DNA from 2 places in the Oceanobacillus sp. CF4.6 genome. Region 2 is predicted to be linked to the other one. Evidence: predicted binding sites of a transcription regulator. Region 2 holds the regulator's gene; the other holds the start of a gene.

Region 1 (9,359 bases), on a different contig from region 2:
TGTACTTCTAAAAGCCTCTTTTGCGGTACTAATGGATAGAGTACTTCCTCCAGAACATTTTCCAATGGTACATTCCGGTTTTTTGCAAGATCTTCAAATTGTCCTCGGACTAACGGCGTATCGACATATCCAGGACAAATCGCATTGACAGTGACTCCATCTGCAGCACTTTCCAATGCCGCTACCTTCGTTAAACCAATTAAACCATGCTTGGCACTGTTGTAGGCTGCTTTTCCAGCAAAACCAATTAGTCCATTAATGGATGCCATATTAATAATACGTCCAAATCCCTGTTTTTTCATAACTGGTAATACATGTTTTGTAGCTATAAATGGCGCAACCAACATGACTTTCAACATAAACTCATATTTTTCTGTCGGAAACTCCTCTAATGTTGCAACATGCTGTAATCCAGCATTGTTAATTAGAACATCTAGTCTGCCGTACTTTTCAACTGCATAATCGAGCGCTTGTTGTAACTCTTCTTCTTTAGTGACATCACACTTTAAACCAATACAGTCATAGCCATCTTTGCTCAATTTTTCAGAGACTTCCTTTACTTTTTCCGTGTTAATGTCTGAAAAAACAACTTTAGCGCCATCTTTTGCAAACGCAACACCAATTTCATATCCAATTCCACTTGCAGCACCAGTAATAAAAACCACTTTATTTTCTACCATACTAATCCCCTCCATTTGTCTATTTTATATTTATCAATAGGTTCCTATTTGCAGATCTTCACTTATTTTCAGGTCCGCTTCCGTTGATGCAATAACTTCATCAACTGTCCATCCTTTTGCAACTTCCATTAACATCAGACCATCGTTTACTACTTCAATGACAGCCCGGTCGGTAATAACACGATTTACTACGTTTTTACCTGTTAATGGTAAGCTGCATTGCTTCAATATTTTTGGTTCTCCTTTTTTATTCACATGGTCCATGATGATAACAATTTTCTTAGCGCCATGCACAATATCCATTGCACCACCCATGCCTTTAATCATTTTTCCAGGTATCATCCAATTAGCTAAATCACCTGCCTCAGATACTTCCATTCCTCCAAGTATCGCAAGATCTAAATGCTCCCCGCGTATCATCGCAAAAGACTCTGCATTACTGAAATAGGAGGCACCTTTCTGCGCAGTTACCGTTTCCTTGCCCGCATTAATCAAATCGGGATCTACTTCCTCTTTTAATGGTGACTTACCGATTCCGAGTAAGCCATTTTCCGATTGAAGTACTACTTGCTTTCCATCCTGAATATAATTTGCAACCATTGTTGGCATCCCAATGCCCAGATTAACATAGGAACCGCTTACAATTTCCTTCTCTGCTCTTTTTGCAATTCTCTCTCTAATCGTTGCCTTATCCATTTGTTTCTCCATTCTAAGATAACCTCCTTTAAGCTTCTTGTCTGATTGTCAGACGTTCGATTTTCTTCACCTGTTTTCCTTCAATTAAACTTTGTACATATATTCCTGGTGTGTGAACATGATCCGGATCGATTGTACCGGTTTCAACTAATTGTTCAACCTCAGCTATCGTAACTTTTCCTGCAGATGCCATCATGGGGTTAAAATTTTGTGCAGTTTTGTTATAAATAAGATTTCCATCTTTATCTCCTACAGCAGCTCGAATAAGACTGAAATCAGCCTTTAATGCTGTTTGAAGTAAATATTCTTTATTGTCAAATTGCCTAACTTCCCCGCCCTCAGCTATCGGTGTTCCTACTCCAGCTGGTGTATAGAAGGCCGGGATACCAGCTCCACCTGCACGGATCCTTTCAGCCAATGTACCTTGAGGCGTTAACTCAACCTCCAGTTCACCCGAAAGTACCTGACGTTCAAATTCTTTATTTTCTCCTACATAGGATCCTATCATCTTATCAATCTGCTTATTCTTCAGGAGTAAGCCAAGCCCCCAGTCATCCACACCACAATTATTGGAAATTACCGTCAAATGTTTGACTTGTAAATCTACCAGTGCAAGAATAAGATTTTCCGGTATTCCAACAAGTCCAAATCCACCTACCATGATTGTAGAGCCGTCTTTAATATCCTTTACTGCTTCGTCGAATCTTGTATAAATTGTTTTCATATCACACACTCCCTTCCACCTATATACAAGCAAAAATCATGCCAACTTTTTCTATTTAAGAATATACTTTACCATAGCCAAAAAAAATGAAAAATAAAAAAACCTATTTCCGGAATGATGGAAAATAAGTTTCGATTTGGTTATTCGCTAAATGTAAACCCTTACTTCAGGCGGTTTATGATGCTTTTTCCAGAAAACCGGAATTCTTTCCTAGATTCCGGAAATTTACAAGCCGTACTTTTTCAGTTTTTCATAGAAACTGGATTTACCAACCCCAAGAAGTTTTGCTGCTTTTGTTCTATCATTGTTTACTTTTTTTAATGCTTGTTCTATTGCTTGCTTCTCTGTTCTGTTCATGATTTCCTTTAAGCTCGTTCCTTGCTTAAGAATAAAAGGAGTGGCCTGCATTTGTTCTGGAAGGTCTTCTAGCTTAATCGTATCAGAGTTTGTAAGATGCACAGCAGACTCAATTACATTTTCGAGTTCACGCACATTTCCCGGCCATTGATATTGCAGAAAAAATTCCTTTACAGATTCATCAAAGTCTAGCACCCTTTTACCGGAACGTCTGGTTATTTTCCCAAGCAGATAGTTTGCGATGACTCGAATATCCTCTGACCTATCCCGTAATGGCGGAATCTTGATTTGAACTACATTGATCCGATAAAACAAATCTTTTCTAAAACGGTTTTCTTCAATTAATTGTTCTAATGGCTGGTTCGTTGCAGCAATAATCCTGACATCGACTTTTTGCACTTTTTCCGAACCAATGGCTTCTACTTCTCCTTCCTGTAGCACACGAAGAATCTTGACCTGTGCATTTAATGGCATATCACCAATTTCATCCAGAAAGAGTGTTCCACCGTCAGCAAGTTGAAATTTACCCAGTTTACCACCCTTTACAGCTCCAGTAAAAGCACCTTCCACATAGCCAAACAGTTCGGATTCCAGAAGTTCTTCCGGAATAGCTGCACAGTTAATTTTTATAAATGGTTTTGCACTGCGCTCACTTAAGTGATGGATACTATGGGCAAACAATTCCTTTCCCGTACCACTATCACCCTTTAAGAGTACAGATACATCGCCTGAAGATACTTTTTTAATTTTTTCCTTCACTTTGTTCAATTGATCTGAACTGCCCACAATATCATGTAGGGAATAGATGGCACCACTTTGATTGATTAGTTTTTTTCGATATTGTTCGATTTCTAGTAAAAGATCTTTAATGTGGGAATTCATTTTCATCCATTCTTTCGTATCCCGGTATAAAACAGTCCCTACCGCCCCAACGATTTTTCCGTTTGCGTACAATGGCACCCTATTAGCAATCATATAATTACCCCGAATATACTGGATATCCGCAATCTCTTCTTTACCTGTTTTCACAACGATGTGCATTCTCGTATTTTCTATAACATCTTCCACATGTTTACCAATAGCTTCTTCCTTCTCAACATCTATAAATTCACAATAATTATCATTTAAATATGTCAGCATTCCCTGATTATCCACTACTACAAAGCAAAAATTTGATTTCTCGAAAACGGTTTCAATAATTTCTTCCCTATATGGACTGTCCAAGAGCATATTCTCATCCCTCCGCAAGGTATTAAATTGTTATAGATTCGTTTAGAGAAAAGGACAAGAGAAATGATGCATTCTCTTGTCCCAACTCGTTCATTTAAGCGCGCCCGGAGGGATTTGAACCCCCGGCAAACCTGGTACCGGAAACCAGTGCTCTATCCAACTGAGCTACGGGCGCATGTATGTGATTAAATTTGACACATTCACTATTATAACGTCGTTTGCGATTAGAAACAAGTCTTTTTTTAGTATTCACTGTATAATTAATAACTCCACATTCGCACCACTAAAAAAAGTTCAAACGTTTAGCTGGGTTAAACTTAGAATCTCTCAAATGATCACCCTGATAACCTTGGTAAAAATAAGGCTATTTTCATAACTTGTTGTTTTTTAAACATAGCAGAGTTGAGATAAACTGCGAACTAGGATATGTCTTTTCAGCGACCGCTCTGGGAAATATACTTCGCTTTCCGCGGGCGGCTGGTGAGCCCCTTCATGCTAGCGCATTTCAGTGTCTCACCTATGCCTCTCTCCCGCAGGAGTCTTCGTATATTTCCCAGAGCTGGTTAGAAGGTTGCTGACAATGACTACATTTGCTAATAGCTAAAACAGCTTCACCAGTCCGGGTGAGCGGCGGGCGGTGACTCCTGCGGGAACAACACGTGTCCGAAGACCAGAAGAGTGGTTTTCTCTTCGGGGCTGAGGCCGTGCCCGCGGAAAGCATCCGCCCAGAGCGATCCCGGACGGCGGGAAAAGCAGTTACTAATTGAAACCAATCAACCAGCAGTTACTTCGGAGTTTATAGAAAATGCGATGATAATAAGCAGCAAAATGAACGAAAAAAAGCCTTGGAGTCTATATGTATCCAAATTGCTCTAAGCAAACAGTTAATCCAAAGTCAACTTGAGCAGTGTTTCTCCAGCCCTCCTAATTCTACCAAGGATTATTTGTCAATTTCACTCTGCGAAAGTTAAGTTAATAACTATATAGTCTAATACGTTTATAAAGATGAAAAAAGGGAATCATGAAAAAGTATATTTTTTTCTAAAGGTGAATCTTTTCGTTTGACCTTTATTGACCTTTAAGCTATTATGAAAATATATCCAAATATAAGGATTTTAATGTTACAGACTAAGGGAGGATTTACAAATGAATTTAGTACCTACAGTTATCGAACAAACCAACCGTGGAGAGCGCGCATATGATATTTACTCACGTTTACTTAAAGACCGTATTATTTTACTCGGAAGTGGAATTGACGACAATGTTTCCAACTCAATCGTTGCACAGTTACTCTTCCTAGAAGCAGAAGATCCGGATAAAGATATTTCCTTATACATTAACTCACCAGGTGGATCAATCACAGCTGGTATGGCAATCTTCGATACGATGAATTTCATCAAACCAGATGTATCTACAATCTGCATCGGTATGGCAGCATCTATGGGTGCATTCTTACTTACTGCTGGTCAAAAAGGCAAACGCTATGCATTACCAAACAGTGAAATTATGATACACCAACCATTAGGCGGTACACAAGGTCAGGCTACTGATATTGAAATCCATGCAAGACGCATTATTGAAATCAAGAAAAGAATGAATGAAATTATGGCAGAAAAAACTGGCCAACCACTTGAAGTCATTGAACGTGATACGGAACGTGATAACTTCATGACTGCTCAAGCATCTGTTGATTATGGTTTAATTGATCAGATCTTGCAACGCAAGGAAGAAAAAGAAGAAAAATAATAGCAAAAAATCCCTTTCATTAAACTGAAAGGGATTTTTTCTTTTGGTTATTCCTTTTCAACGAATGATGCCAAATGATCCAATGCTTCTTGTTCATCAGAACCTTCAGCAATCAGTTTGATAACTTCACCTTTTGTAATGGCGAGACTCATTAAGCCCATTATACTTTTAGCATTAACCTTTTTTTCACCTTTCTCCAGAAATAAATGTGCAGAATAGCGATTAGCCTCCTGAACAAACTGTGCTGCAGGTCTTGCCTGCAATCCTGTATCTAATTCAACTGTTATTGACTTTTCTACCAAGTCACTCATCCTCCCCTATTTAGGAAACGCTATCAAATTAATATACGACAATAGCTAGAAGAAGCTAGCATACTGTCCTTTTTATTTTAATTCATTATATTCTTTAAATTATCAGTATTATATCACGAATAGATAATCAAATGAACTATTTGTTATCCCTATTATCTAACAATTGTTTCTCCACTTCTGATTCGATCTGCAAAGTCATCAATTTTTTTCAACCGATGATTTACACCTGATTTGGAAATTTTGCCGCCTGTTACTAATTCCCCTAATTCCTTTAATGAAACATCTTCATGTTGAACACGCAGTTTTGCTATTTCCTGAAGTTTATCTGGAAGCTGGTCCAGACCCACCGTTTCATCAATAAATTTTATGTTCTCTATTTGCCGGAAAGCAGCTCCGATTGTTTTATTCAAGTTTGCCGTTTCACAATTCACGAGACGATTAACAGAATTTCGCATGTCTCTAATAATCCGAACGTCTTCAAATTTAAACAATGCAATATTTGCACCAATGATACTTAAAAACTCCGTAATTTTTTCTGCTTCTTTAAGGTAAACAATATAACCATTCTTCCGTTCCAATGTGCGTGCTCGCAAATTAAATGAATTTAGCAGTTCGCATAATGCATCATTGTGCACCTGGTAATAGTTGGATATCTCCAGATGATAAGATGACGTTTCTGGATTATTGATAGAACCACCTGCGAGAAAAGCCCCACGTAAGTAGGCCCTTTTACAGCACGTCTTATCCAAATATTTCTTGGAAATAGTTCTTACAACTGTATAATGATCACGGATAATATCGAGGTCCTTCAAAAATTGCTCCACATCCTCTTTCATCCGAACAATATATACATTATTCTTCTTTAGTTTCATCTTTTTTCGAACAAGAAGCTCCACAGGCAGTGAATAGCTGGATTTGATTAACGTATAGATTCTTCTTGCAATCGCAGCATTTTCGGTTTGTACATCAAGTGAATACTCCTGTCTTGAAAGGGAGACTGCTCCATTCATACGGATTAATGCTGCAAGCTCTGCAAATTTACAACACTCTTCGATTTCCATCGTTGTTAGTTCCTTTTTAATTTCGGAAGCAAAGGACATATTTAGACTCCCCCTTTACTAAAAATTCTAAGATATATTATCTATCTATTTTCCATAACGGAATACAGTAATTTAGCTATTTTATTATTATCATGTCGCAACATAAATTGAGTGTGGTCAATAATGTCCCCTTCAATAATCTCCAGTCCCATATCAATCAGCCGTTCCATGTCGTATTCAACGGGTTCGGCATTTTCTTCTGCATAAACAGCGCGAATGGATTTATCGATTACTTCGTTATTCACGACAATTGCATCAAGGCATTCACTACCAATATGATCACTTATAGCACGTACGTGGTCTGATGCAGAATATCCGGTCGTTTCACCTGCCTGTGTCATTACATTACAGACATATACAACTTTAGCTTTCGTATCTCGAAGCGCCTCTTTAACTTGAGGAATGATTAAGTTTGGCATAATGCTTGTATAAAGACTTCCTGGTGAAATGACAACGAGATCTGCTGCATCGATCGCTCTAACAGCATTAGGTAGTGGCTTCACTGGCTGTGGTCTTATAAATACACGTTTAATACGCTTATTAGAGAGTGGAATACTAGATTCTCCGGACACAATTGTACCATCTTCCATTTCGGCATGAAGAGACATGTTCTCATTAGAGATTGGATAAATTTTACCCTTTACGTTCAGCACACGCGAAATTTCTTTAATGCCCGTATTGAAATTTCCAGTTACCGAAGTCATTGCAGCAAGCAATAAATTACCCATTGAATGCCCAGAGAGCCCATTCCCCTCAGAGAATCGGTGTTGAAATAATTCCAATAGCATCGGCTCTGCATCAGATAATGCTGCAATTACATTTCGTATATCTCCCGGAGCTGGAATTGCCATTTCATTTCTTATTCTTCCTGTACTGCCTCCATCATCTGCAACCGTCACAAGTGCGGTAAGTTCGATTGGCAGATTTTTAAGACCTCTTAATAATACAGGCATACCAGTTCCTCCACCAATAACAACTACTCGTGGCAACTTCTGCTTACTCATATTAATGTCCCTTTCTTTTATCAATATCCCGATGACTTACATGAGTAATATAGTTGGAGGTTAGCTCTCTTGCGAAAAACTCTGATAATGCTACGGAACGGTGCTGTCCGCCCGTACATCCAATCGCTACTACCAGTTGGGATTTCCCCTCTTTTTTATATTGAGGAAGCATAAACTTTAACAAATCGAGAACTTTTTCATTGAATTTTTGTGTATCGGACCATTTAAATACGTAGGATGCAACTTCTTGATTCAAACCTGTTAAAGGTTGAAGGTTGGCAACGTAATGAGGGTTTGGAAGAAAGCGTACATCAAAAACCAAGTCAGCATCGATAGGCAAACCATATTTAAAACCGAAAGATAGAAAATGAACAGAAAATATTTCCTGTTTTTCTTCGGAGTAGTTTTTTAATATTTTCTCTCGCAAGTCTCGTGGTTTTAAAGCCGTTGTGTCAATTATTCGTTGAGAACGTCCCCTTAATTCATCCAAAATTTCCCGTTCCTGGGTAATCCCGTTTAATGGGAGACCTCCAGTAGAAAGAGGGTGAGAGCGTCGCGTTTCTTTATATCGTGAAACCAATACTTCATCCTTTGCATCCAGAAACAGAATGTGTTCTTGTAGCCAATCTTCACGACCTAATATACCCAAAGCTTCAACTAGTGAATCAAAGAATTCACGCCCACGTAAATCCATTCCCAATGCTACTTTGCGTATATTATTGGTGGAATCCTTCATCAGTTCTAGAAATTTCGGCAATAATGCTGGGGGCAGGTTATCCACGCAATAGTATCCCAAATCTTCAAAGCTCTGGATGGCAACCGTTTTACCGGCACCTGACATACCTGTTATAATAACCAATTTTGTTTCGTGTTCATTACTCATATTGTTTACTCCCCTTCTAAACATCTCAAAGCGACGAAGACATTGTAATCAAATTACTAAAGTTTCTCTATACATATTGCATATCAGCAAAGACTGTATTCACAATTGTTCACCATATTAAATGTTATTCCACCTTCATTATACTATGAACGGTTCGCTTCCAACAAGGGTATGAAATACGATTTTATCCCTTCGACAAATTGGGACAAGATGAATCCATAAAAAAGGCACAGGTGACATTCACCTGTGCAATAAACTAATTTATCTATTAAAAGGGGGTCAATTAGTTATTTATAGTGTACCCCATTTATGTTTCGAATGTATTACAGGACGATTAAAAAGCAATTACTCTTAGTAAATTTTTTTACACATTTTTTATTTATTTTGCTGCTTTCAATTCTTCTGCCAATTCCTCTACATACTTTATTGCAGCTTCTGCAGCAATACTCCCATCACCCGTTGCTGTCACAATTTGTCGAAGTGTTTTCTCGCGAATATCTCCCGCAGCAAAAATCCCTGGTATACTAGTCTCCATTTGTTCATTAGTCGGTAGATAACCTTCATCATTTGTAATACCCAGTGACTTAAATGGTTCACTTAAAGGAACCATACCAATATAGACGAAAAC
Region 2 (9,359 bases):
ACAAAACTAGTCATAGTAATAAAGGATAGTCTATTTCAAAATTTGATATATGGAATAGATAAATTTTATCTTGAGGAGGACAAAAAATTGAATTATATGGATCAAATATTTGGAGATGATTTTCTTTTGATTGTCCTTCGCCTATTTGTTGCTCTGTTATTATCCGGCATGATTGGATTTGAAAGAGAAATAAATAATCATTCCGCGGGTTTTCGTACACATATTTTAGTTGGTGTGGGTTCATGTTTAATGATGATTTTATCCTTATTCGGTTTTATTTCATTTATGGAAACATATGAAAATGTTCAATTTGACCCAGCACGTATACCATCTTATGTAATTAGCGGGATTGGCTTTCTTGGGGCAGGAACGATTATAGTGTATGGAGGAACGGTTCGGGGATTAACTACGGCTGCTTCTATTTGGGCTGTTGCGGGTATAGGACTGGTAGTTGGAGCTGGTATGTACAGTGTTGCGATAGTGACAACACTGATTATATTAATTAGTTTAGTTTTCCTTAATCATATTGAAAGTTTCTTTCCAAAATCGAAAACTAGTAATTTTATAGAGATTGTAGTAGAAGAACATTTTCAAATTCATTATGTGGTTGAGCTTATTGAGAAATATAATTTATCGATTAATAATGTTGAAATCTTTCGGATGGAAAGTAATTTAAGAAAAATTTTCATAAAAACAGACGTAAAAGACAATCAGGACCTAGTAGGATTGTTCGAAGAAATATCCAGAATTGAACATGTTAAAAACATTTCTAAGTGAAATAGTTAAACTGTTTTAAAAGCCTTACACATATAATATGTGTAAGGCTTTTGTTTCGTTTCTTTTAATTTTGGCTAATATATATAAAGTAAGATGTTTGCATCTCCTTCATTTTGGCGTATAATAAATGTAAAGTCAAAGATAGTCAAAGTCAAAATAACATTACAAACTGAGATAACTCATACAGATAAGAGGTGCAACACAAAATGAGCAACATTTCGGATATTATTGAACAATATTTGAAGAATGTGCTTCTGTCGAAAGGCCAAAATACGATTGAAATAAAACGCAGCGAAATCGCAGATCAATTTCAGTGTGTCCCTTCACAAATAAATTACGTCATTAACACGCGTTTTACAATGGAAAAAGGGTATATAGTAGAGAGTAAGCGCGGTGGCGGTGGGTATATCCGCATCATGCGTGTAAAGCATGAAGATAAATCCGATTTAATTGATGAAATTATACAAATGATTGGGACCGCCATTACACAACGTTCTTCCATTGATGTACTTGAACGCTTATTAGAAGAAGAACTTATTTCAAAGCGAGAAGCTAAAATTATGTTAAGTGCCATTGATCGAACTACATTGGCATTTAGTTTACCATTAAGGGATGAGGTTCGCGCTCGTGTACTGGCCGCAATGCTCTCTACACTTAAGTATTTAAACGAATAAATAAGGTACTTTATTTTCGGGTAAGGGGGAATAACCTTGGAATGTCATGAATGCCATGAAAGGCCTGCTACACTACAATTTAAAAAGATTATTAATGGAGAAGAAACAACAGTGCAATTGTGTGAAGAATGTGCCAAGAAGAAAGGGTATGTATCCTATCCCGAAGACGGTTATTCGCTTCATGATTTGCTAACAGGGTTATTTAATTTTGATAATTTGAAAATGGCAAATCCTAGTGGCAACCAGATAAATCAAATGAAGGATCTGCAATGTTCCTCTTGCGGGATGACCTTTTCTGAGTTTAAGAAAATCGGGAAATTTGGATGTGCGCAATGCTATGAATCGTTCACTTCCAGATTGGAACCAATTTTCCGTAGAGTACACGCGGGTAATACAAAGCATTTTGGTAAAATACCAAAACGTGCTGGCAGTGATTTACATGTAAAAAGGCAGCTGCAAAGCTATAAAGAAGAATTGCATCACCTAATTGAAGCAGAGGCTTTTGAAGATGCAGCAAGTGTTAGGGACAAGATCAAGGCATTGGAGAAAGGACATCGAGAGCCGGAAGCAGGTGAGGACTTATGACCTTAGAGCACTTTATTAATGAAGCAATCAGTCCATGGATGCTAGAGGATGGCCCTGATAAAGATATTGTGATGAGCAGTAGGATTCGATTAGCCAGAAACTTCGCCAATGTGTCCTATCCCATTCTTGCTGATCAGGAGAAACTGGAGGAAATCCGTAACTTTTTTGAGAAGGAGTATGCGCATCAATCATTTCAGTCTTACGAAAATCTTGAGTTTGTTTCCATCCCAGAGTTAACGGCAGTGGAAAAAAGTGTACTGGTCGAAAAGCATCTAATTAGTCCGCATCTTGTAACATATACACAGCAAGGGGCCGCATTGATTTCGCAGAATGAACAGGTTTCTGTAATGATTAATGAAGAAGATCATATTCGTATCCAAGTATACTTCCCTGGTCTGCAGTTAAAAAAAGCACTGGAGCATGCTTTTAACTTTGATGACTGGCTGGAGGAAAAGGTGAATTATGCATTTGATGAGACGAAAGGCTACTTAACTAGTTGCCCAACGAATGTTGGGACAGGAATGCGGGCCTCTGTGATGATGCATCTTCCAGCATTGGCCATGTCAAATCAAATTAATCGAATGATTCCTGCAATCAGTCAACTCGGGCTTGTTGTCAGGGGGATATATGGTGAGGGCAGTGAAGCGCTTGGTAATATATTCCAAATATCGAATCAAATTACACTTGGAAAGTCTGAGTCTGACATTATTGAGGATCTGGAAAGTGTAGTGAATCAATTGATTGAACATGAAAAAACGGCACGTACTCATATCGTAGAACGATCGGAAATGAAGCTTCAGGATCGTATTTTCCGTTCCTACGGTGTGCTGCAATACAGTCGCATAATAGATTCAAAGGAAGCATCCAGATGTATTTCAGACGTGCGATTAGGTATAGATTTAGGTATTATAAAGAATACATCAGGAAATATCCTAAATGAGTTAATGGTTCTTACACAACCGGGTTTTCTTCAACAATATGCAAATAGAACTTTAAAAGCGGGTGAACGTGACGTACTGCGTGCATCGCTCATTCGTGAAAGATTAAAATTGGAAAAATAGGAGGGAAATCCAGATGATGTTTGGACGATTTACAGAAAGAGCACAAAAAGTATTGGCGTTATCACAGGAGGAAGCGGTACGACTTGGTCATAATAATATTGGTACAGAACATATTTTATTAGGCCTGGTTCGCGAAGGGGAAGGAATTGCCGCTAAGGCTTTGCAATCCCTTGGTTTAGAAGTAACAAAGATTCAGGAAGAAGTTGAAAAATTAATCGGGGTTGGCAAAGAGCCAATGCAGTCGATACATTATACTCCACGTGCTAAGAAAGTGGTCGAATTGTCTCAAGATGAGGCGAGGAAACTTGGTCATTCCTACGTGGGAACAGAGCATATTTTACTTGGTTTAATTCGTGAAGGTGAAGGTGTTGCTGCACGTGTATTAAATAATCTTGGCGTAAGTCTAAATAAAGCAAGACAGCAGGTTTTGCAGCTACTGGGCAGCAATGAATCACAGGCAGGTCGTCAAGGACGTGCAGGACAGCAATCGAATGCAAGTACCCCTACGCTCGATTCCTTAGCCAGAGACTTAACTGTAAGCGCCAAGGAAGGTAAAATTGACCCTGTCATTGGACGTGCGAAAGAGATTGAACGTGTCATTCAAGTATTGAGCCGCCGGACGAAAAATAATCCAGTATTGATTGGTGAACCAGGTGTTGGTAAAACGGCTGTTGCTGAAGGACTAGCACAGCAAATCATTGATAATGAAGTACCGGAAACGTTAAGAGACAAGCGCGTAATGACGTTGGATATGGGTACGGTAGTTGCTGGAACAAAATACCGAGGTGAATTCGAAGATCGCCTGAAAAAAGTGATGGAAGAAATCCGTCAGGCAGGTAATATTATTTTATTCATCGATGAACTTCATACATTAATCGGTGCTGGTGGGGCAGAAGGTGCCATTGATGCTTCTAATATTTTGAAACCATCGCTTGCCCGTGGTGAATTGCAATGTATCGGTGCAACCACATTGGATGAATATCGTAAATACATTGAAAAAGACGCAGCACTTGAACGTAGATTCCAGCCGATTCAAGTAGATGAGCCAACAATGGATGAAACCATTCAGATTTTAAGAGGTCTCCGTGACCGTTACGAGGCACATCACCGTGTGACGATTACAGATGAAGCTATTGAAGCGGCTACAACACTTTCTGATCGATATATTACCGATCGCTTTTTGCCGGATAAAGCAATTGATTTAATTGATGAGGCAGGTTCAAAGGTGCGTCTTCGTTCGTATACGATTCCACCTAATCTAAAAGAGTTGGAGCAGAAGCTAGAAGAAGTCCGTAAAGAAAAGGATGCTGCTGTTCAAAGTCAGGAATTTGAAAAAGCTGCTTCATTACGTGACTCGGAACAACGGTATCGTGAGGAACTGGAAAAGACAAAAGATGAATGGAAAGAAAAACAAGGTCAGACCGACTCTGAAGTAACCGTGGAAGACATTGCAAGTGTTGTTTCTATATGGACGGGTGTTCCGGTATCCAAATTGACGAAAGATGAGAGCCAACGTCTATTGAACATGGAAGATATTTTGCATAATCGTGTAATTGGTCAATCAGAGGCTGTTGACGCGGTATCCAAGGCGATTCGCAGAGCGCGTGCTGGATTAAAGGATCCGAAACGTCCGATTGGTTCATTTATCTTCCTCGGACCAACAGGAGTTGGGAAAACAGAGCTTGCACGTGCACTGGCAGAAGTAATGTTCGCCGATGAGGATGCAATGATACGAATTGATATGTCTGAATACATGGAAAGACACGCTACATCCCGTTTGGTCGGTTCTCCTCCAGGATATGTTGGGTACGAAGAAGGCGGACAGCTTACAGAAAAAGTTCGTCGTAAACCATATTCCGTTGTATTGCTGGATGAAATCGAAAAGGCTCACCCGGAAGTATTTAATATTTTACTGCAAGTACTTGAGGATGGACGATTAACCGATTCAAAAGGTCGTCTCGTTGATTTTCGTAACACAGTAATTATTATGACTTCCAACGTTGGCGCAAGTGAGTTAAAACGAAACAAGTATGTTGGGTTTAATATGGGTGATAAAAAACAGGAATATAGTGATATGAAATCCAAAGTAATGGAAGAATTGAAAAAGGCTTTCCGTCCGGAGTTCTTGAACCGTATCGATGAAACGATCGTGTTCCACTCCTTGGAGAGAAAGCATATGAAGGATATCGTAACGCTTATGCTGGACCAACTACAACGTCGTCTGAAAGGTCAGGATATCCATTTATCTCTGACGGAAAAAGCAGTTGAAAAAATCGCCAATGATGGATATGATCCTGAATATGGTGCGAGACCATTACGCAGAGCGATTCAAAAAAATATTGAAGATCTGTTGTCTGAAGAACTGCTCAAAGAAAGCATTACAAAAGGGGAAAATGTTAAAATAGGATTAAACAACAAAGGGGATTTTACTGTTCTCGCATAGTGTTACTTCATTCAAAAAACACGTCATACTAGCAGTAAATGTGGCACTATATAACTGATGAACATAAAAGCTAGAAGAGTAGTATCTTCTAGCTTTTCCTTCCTTTTAAACGTTAAGAAGCTACAAACTTCTCAGTTGTGGCATAATTATGGTAAGAAATTTTATGAAATGATAGGAATCTGTAACCTACCAGATTCAAAAATGTTTTACAATAGAAAAAGGGGATAGTGATTTGGCTAAACGAAAAACGAAGTATACCTGCCAGGAATGCGGATATGAATCTGCAAAATGGATGGGGAAATGTCCCAGTTGCAATAAATGGAATTCAATGGTTGAAGAGATTGAGGCATCAGATGTCAGAGGAAGAACCTCGTTTTCGAGTGGAACACAGTCAGTTAGCAAGCCGGAAAGTATCACGGCGATTGAATCAGAAAAGGAACCGAGAGTTACAACTTCCATGATGGAATTTAATCGTGTCCTTGGTGGGGGAATCGTTTTAGGTTCTTTAGTATTGATTGGTGGAGATCCAGGTATTGGGAAGTCCACATTACTGTTGCAAATATCTTCCCAATTGGCAGACAAGCAATTGCCAGTACTTTATGTATCTGGAGAGGAATCTACACGTCAAACAAAACTTCGGGCGGATCGTTTGGGAATAAAATCAGATTTACTATATGTTCTCGCTGAAACCAACTTGTTTGATATCGGTAAGCAAATAGAAGAATTGCGACCCTCATTTGTAGTGATTGATTCCATTCAGACGATTTTTAAGGAAGAAGTAACCAGTGCTCCAGGAAGTGTCTCACAGGTTCGTGAGTGTACAGTTGAATTAATGAAGATTGCTAAGACGAATGGCATTCCGATATTTATTGTTGGTCATGTAACAAAAGAGGGTGCCATAGCTGGTCCACGATTATTGGAACATATGGTGGATGCGGTTCTGTACTTCGAGGGGGAAAGGCACCATACTTACCGAATATTGCGTGGGGTAAAGAACAGATTCGGAAGTACCAATGAGATGGGGATTTTCGAAATGAAAGAAGAGGGGCTTCGTGAAGTGTTGAATCCCTCCGAAATATTTCTAGAAGAACGATCTGAGGGGGCAGCTGGATCTACAGTGGTAGCATCGATGGAAGGTACAAGGCCAGTACTTGTTGAAATACAAGCCTTAATTTCACCTACCAGTTTTGGTAACCCACGAAGAACCGCAACCGGTATTGACCATAACCGTGTACCATTACTTATGGCTGTCCTTGAGAAGCGGGTGGGGTTGATGCTACAAAATCAGGATGCCTATATTAAAGTAGCGGGTGGTGTCAAACTCGATGAACCTGCAATCGACTTAGCACTTGCAGTCAGCATAGCTTCCAGTTTTCGTGATCAACCTACAAATCCAGATGATATTTTTATCGGTGAAGTTGGCTTAACTGGAGAAATCAGAAGAGTATCCCGTATCGAACAGCGTGTGCAGGAAGCGGCTAAATTAGGGTTTAAACGTGTTATATGCCCGAAAAACAATTTAGAAGGCTGGACATTTCCTAAAGGGATTGAGATTGTCGGTGTTAGCACGGTTCAGGAAGCACTAGATATAGGAATTATTAGATAGTATATTCATACAAAAATTCGTCTTTTTTTTAGCTATATTAAGATCTACTTGATATGACAAGCTTTTAATTTGATTTTAAGGTTACATTTTAAAAATATAGGTAATAATAATTGTTAGGAGGTGACGATAGTGCTCAATAAAGTTGTGCATTTGTTTTTTATTATCCTGGGTGGTACCGTCGGGTATTTATATGTACCGGAATTAATCAGGATATTGAACTTCACAGATTCTGAATGGGTGAGTTCTCCATATTTAGGCATGATTATCGGTGCAATTATATTTTTTATACTTTCATACTGGCTGGCAGATTACATCTTGGATTTATTAAGGTGGATTGAAGATGCACTTATTAAACTCCCGGCAATGGATTTGTTCTTCGGTAGTGTCGGTCTAATTGTAGGATTGGTAATTGCTTATTTTATCAACATGCCACTGCAGGATATAAACATCCAAGTAGTTTCACAGGTGCTGCCATTATTTATTATGATTGTACTTGGTTATCTTGGGTTCCAGGTAGGCTTCAGACGGAGAGAAGAGTTTGTTAATTTACTGAAAACAAACAAGAAAGAACGACGTCGTCCATTGGAGGGCGAAGATGCTGAATTACTGATGCCTAAGGGAAAAATTCTGGATACGAGTGTAATTATCGATGGTAGAATTGCAGATATTTGTCAAACGAATTTTCTTGAAGGAACCATTATTATCCCGCAATTTGTTTTGGGGGAATTACAGCATATCGCAGATTCCTCTGACACGCTAAAAAGGAATAGAGGGCGCCGTGGGTTGGATGTATTAAATCGGATTCAAAAAGAACTACCTGTAAAAGTAGAAATTTACGAAGGTGACTTTGAGGAAATACCTGAGGTGGACAGTAAGTTAATTAAACTTGCTAAAGTCATCAATGGTATTGTTGTAACAAATGATTTCAATCTAAACAAAGTGTGTGATTTACAAGGTGTTAATGTATTAAATATTAATGATCTTGCGAATGCAGTTAAACCAGTCGTATTGCCTGGGGAAGAGTTAGTCGTACAGGTAATCAAAGATGGTAAGGAGCATAATCAAGGTGTTGCATATTTGGATGACGGCACGATGATTGTTGTCGAAGAAGGACGCGATTATATCGGTAGAACCATTGAAGTAATCATTACGAGTGTGTTGCAAACATCTGCGGGTCGGATGATCTTTGCAAAACCGAAATTACTTGAAAAAGCGTTGTAAAAAGGGTATAACTTATAGAGGATGTAGTAAAGTGATAACATATTATATGTTATCACTTTTTCATATAAACGGTTATATTAATTAATTATTTGAGAGGGGTAACACCATGGGTAACGAAGTTCGTGTACGTTATGCACCAAGTCCAACAGGTCACTTACACATTGGAAATGCACGTACAGCATTATTTAATTATCTATATGCAAAACATTTTAACGGGAAATTTATTATTCGTACGGAAGATACGGATGAAAAACGGAATGTTGAAGGTGGAGAAGAAAGTCAGCTTAAGTTCCTAAAATGGTTAGGACTGGAATGGGATGAAGGGGCAGATATTGGTGGAGATTATGGTCCATATCGCCAAACAGAACGCTTGGATCTCTATGCGTCGTATGTAAACGAACTGCTTGAGAAAAATCTGGCTTATAAATGTTATATGACGGAAGAAGAACTTGAAGTAGAACGTGAAGAACAACGTGCAAAGGGACAAGTTCCTAAATACTCAGGTGCACATTGCAATCTATCACCAGAACAAATTGCTGCCTTTGAAGCAGAAGGCCGTCAGCCGAGTATTCGATTCCGCATTCCGGAAAACACCACCTACAAATTTGGTGATCTTGTTCGTGGCGATATAACGTTTGAATCTGTAGATTTCGGTGATTGGGTCATTGTGAAGAAAAATGGAATGCCGACCTATAATTTTGCAGTAGCAATTGATGATCACTTAATGGAGATTTCACACGTCCTCCGTGGGGAAGAACATATTTCCAATACGCCGAAGCAAATAATGGTCTTTGAGGCATTTGGCTGGGAAGCACCGCGTTATGGTCACATGACACTGATTCTAAATGAAGAACGAAAGAAATTGAGCAAGCGTGACGAGCATATTCTACAATTTATAGAACAATATCGCAATCTTGGTTATTTGCCGGAAGCAATGTTTAACTTCATTAGTCTTTTGGGATGGTCTCCTGTAGGTGAGGAAGAAATCTTCT

The links. Region 2 encodes CtsR, which represses protease genes until heat stress. Its sites were predicted from a motif close to ATGGTCAATAAAGGTCAAACA; they were not measured.
Region 1: a site for CtsR is predicted at 4,746-4,766, ahead of clpP (ATP-dependent Clp endopeptidase proteolytic subunit ClpP). Genes of this name have one in related genera too.

Annotation. Positions count from the first base shown of each region.
Region 1 is NZ_JBIMEX010000002.1:145,532-154,890, forward strand. Features, by position in the region: gene ACHABU_RS04335 (3-hydroxybutyrate dehydrogenase) at 1-680, opposite strand, end outside; gene ACHABU_RS04340 (3-oxoacid CoA-transferase subunit B) at 714-1,388, opposite strand; gene ACHABU_RS04345 (CoA transferase subunit A) at 1,405-2,100, opposite strand; gene ACHABU_RS04350 (sigma-54 interaction domain-containing protein) at 2,326-3,687, opposite strand; tRNA gene ACHABU_RS04355 (tRNA-Arg) at 3,787-3,862, opposite strand; gene clpP (ATP-dependent Clp endopeptidase proteolytic subunit ClpP) at 4,834-5,433, shown strand; gene ACHABU_RS04365 (HPr family phosphocarrier protein) at 5,481-5,735, opposite strand; gene whiA (DNA-binding protein WhiA) at 5,897-6,844, opposite strand; gene ACHABU_RS04375 (gluconeogenesis factor YvcK family protein) at 6,886-7,848, opposite strand; gene rapZ (RNase adapter RapZ) at 7,850-8,731, opposite strand; gene trxB (thioredoxin-disulfide reductase) at 9,111-9,359, opposite strand, start outside.
Region 2 is NZ_JBIMEX010000016.1:92,899-102,257, reverse strand. Features, by position in the region: gene ACHABU_RS19130 (MgtC/SapB family protein) at 97-777, shown strand; gene ACHABU_RS19125 (CtsR family transcriptional regulator) at 984-1,451, shown strand; gene ACHABU_RS19120 (UvrB/UvrC motif-containing protein) at 1,488-2,036, shown strand; gene ACHABU_RS19115 (protein arginine kinase) at 2,033-3,097, shown strand; gene clpC (ATP-dependent protease ATP-binding subunit ClpC) at 3,111-5,540, shown strand; gene radA (DNA repair protein RadA) at 5,773-7,146, shown strand; gene ACHABU_RS19100 (PIN/TRAM domain-containing protein) at 7,276-8,367, shown strand; gene gltX (glutamate--tRNA ligase) at 8,474-9,359, shown strand, end outside.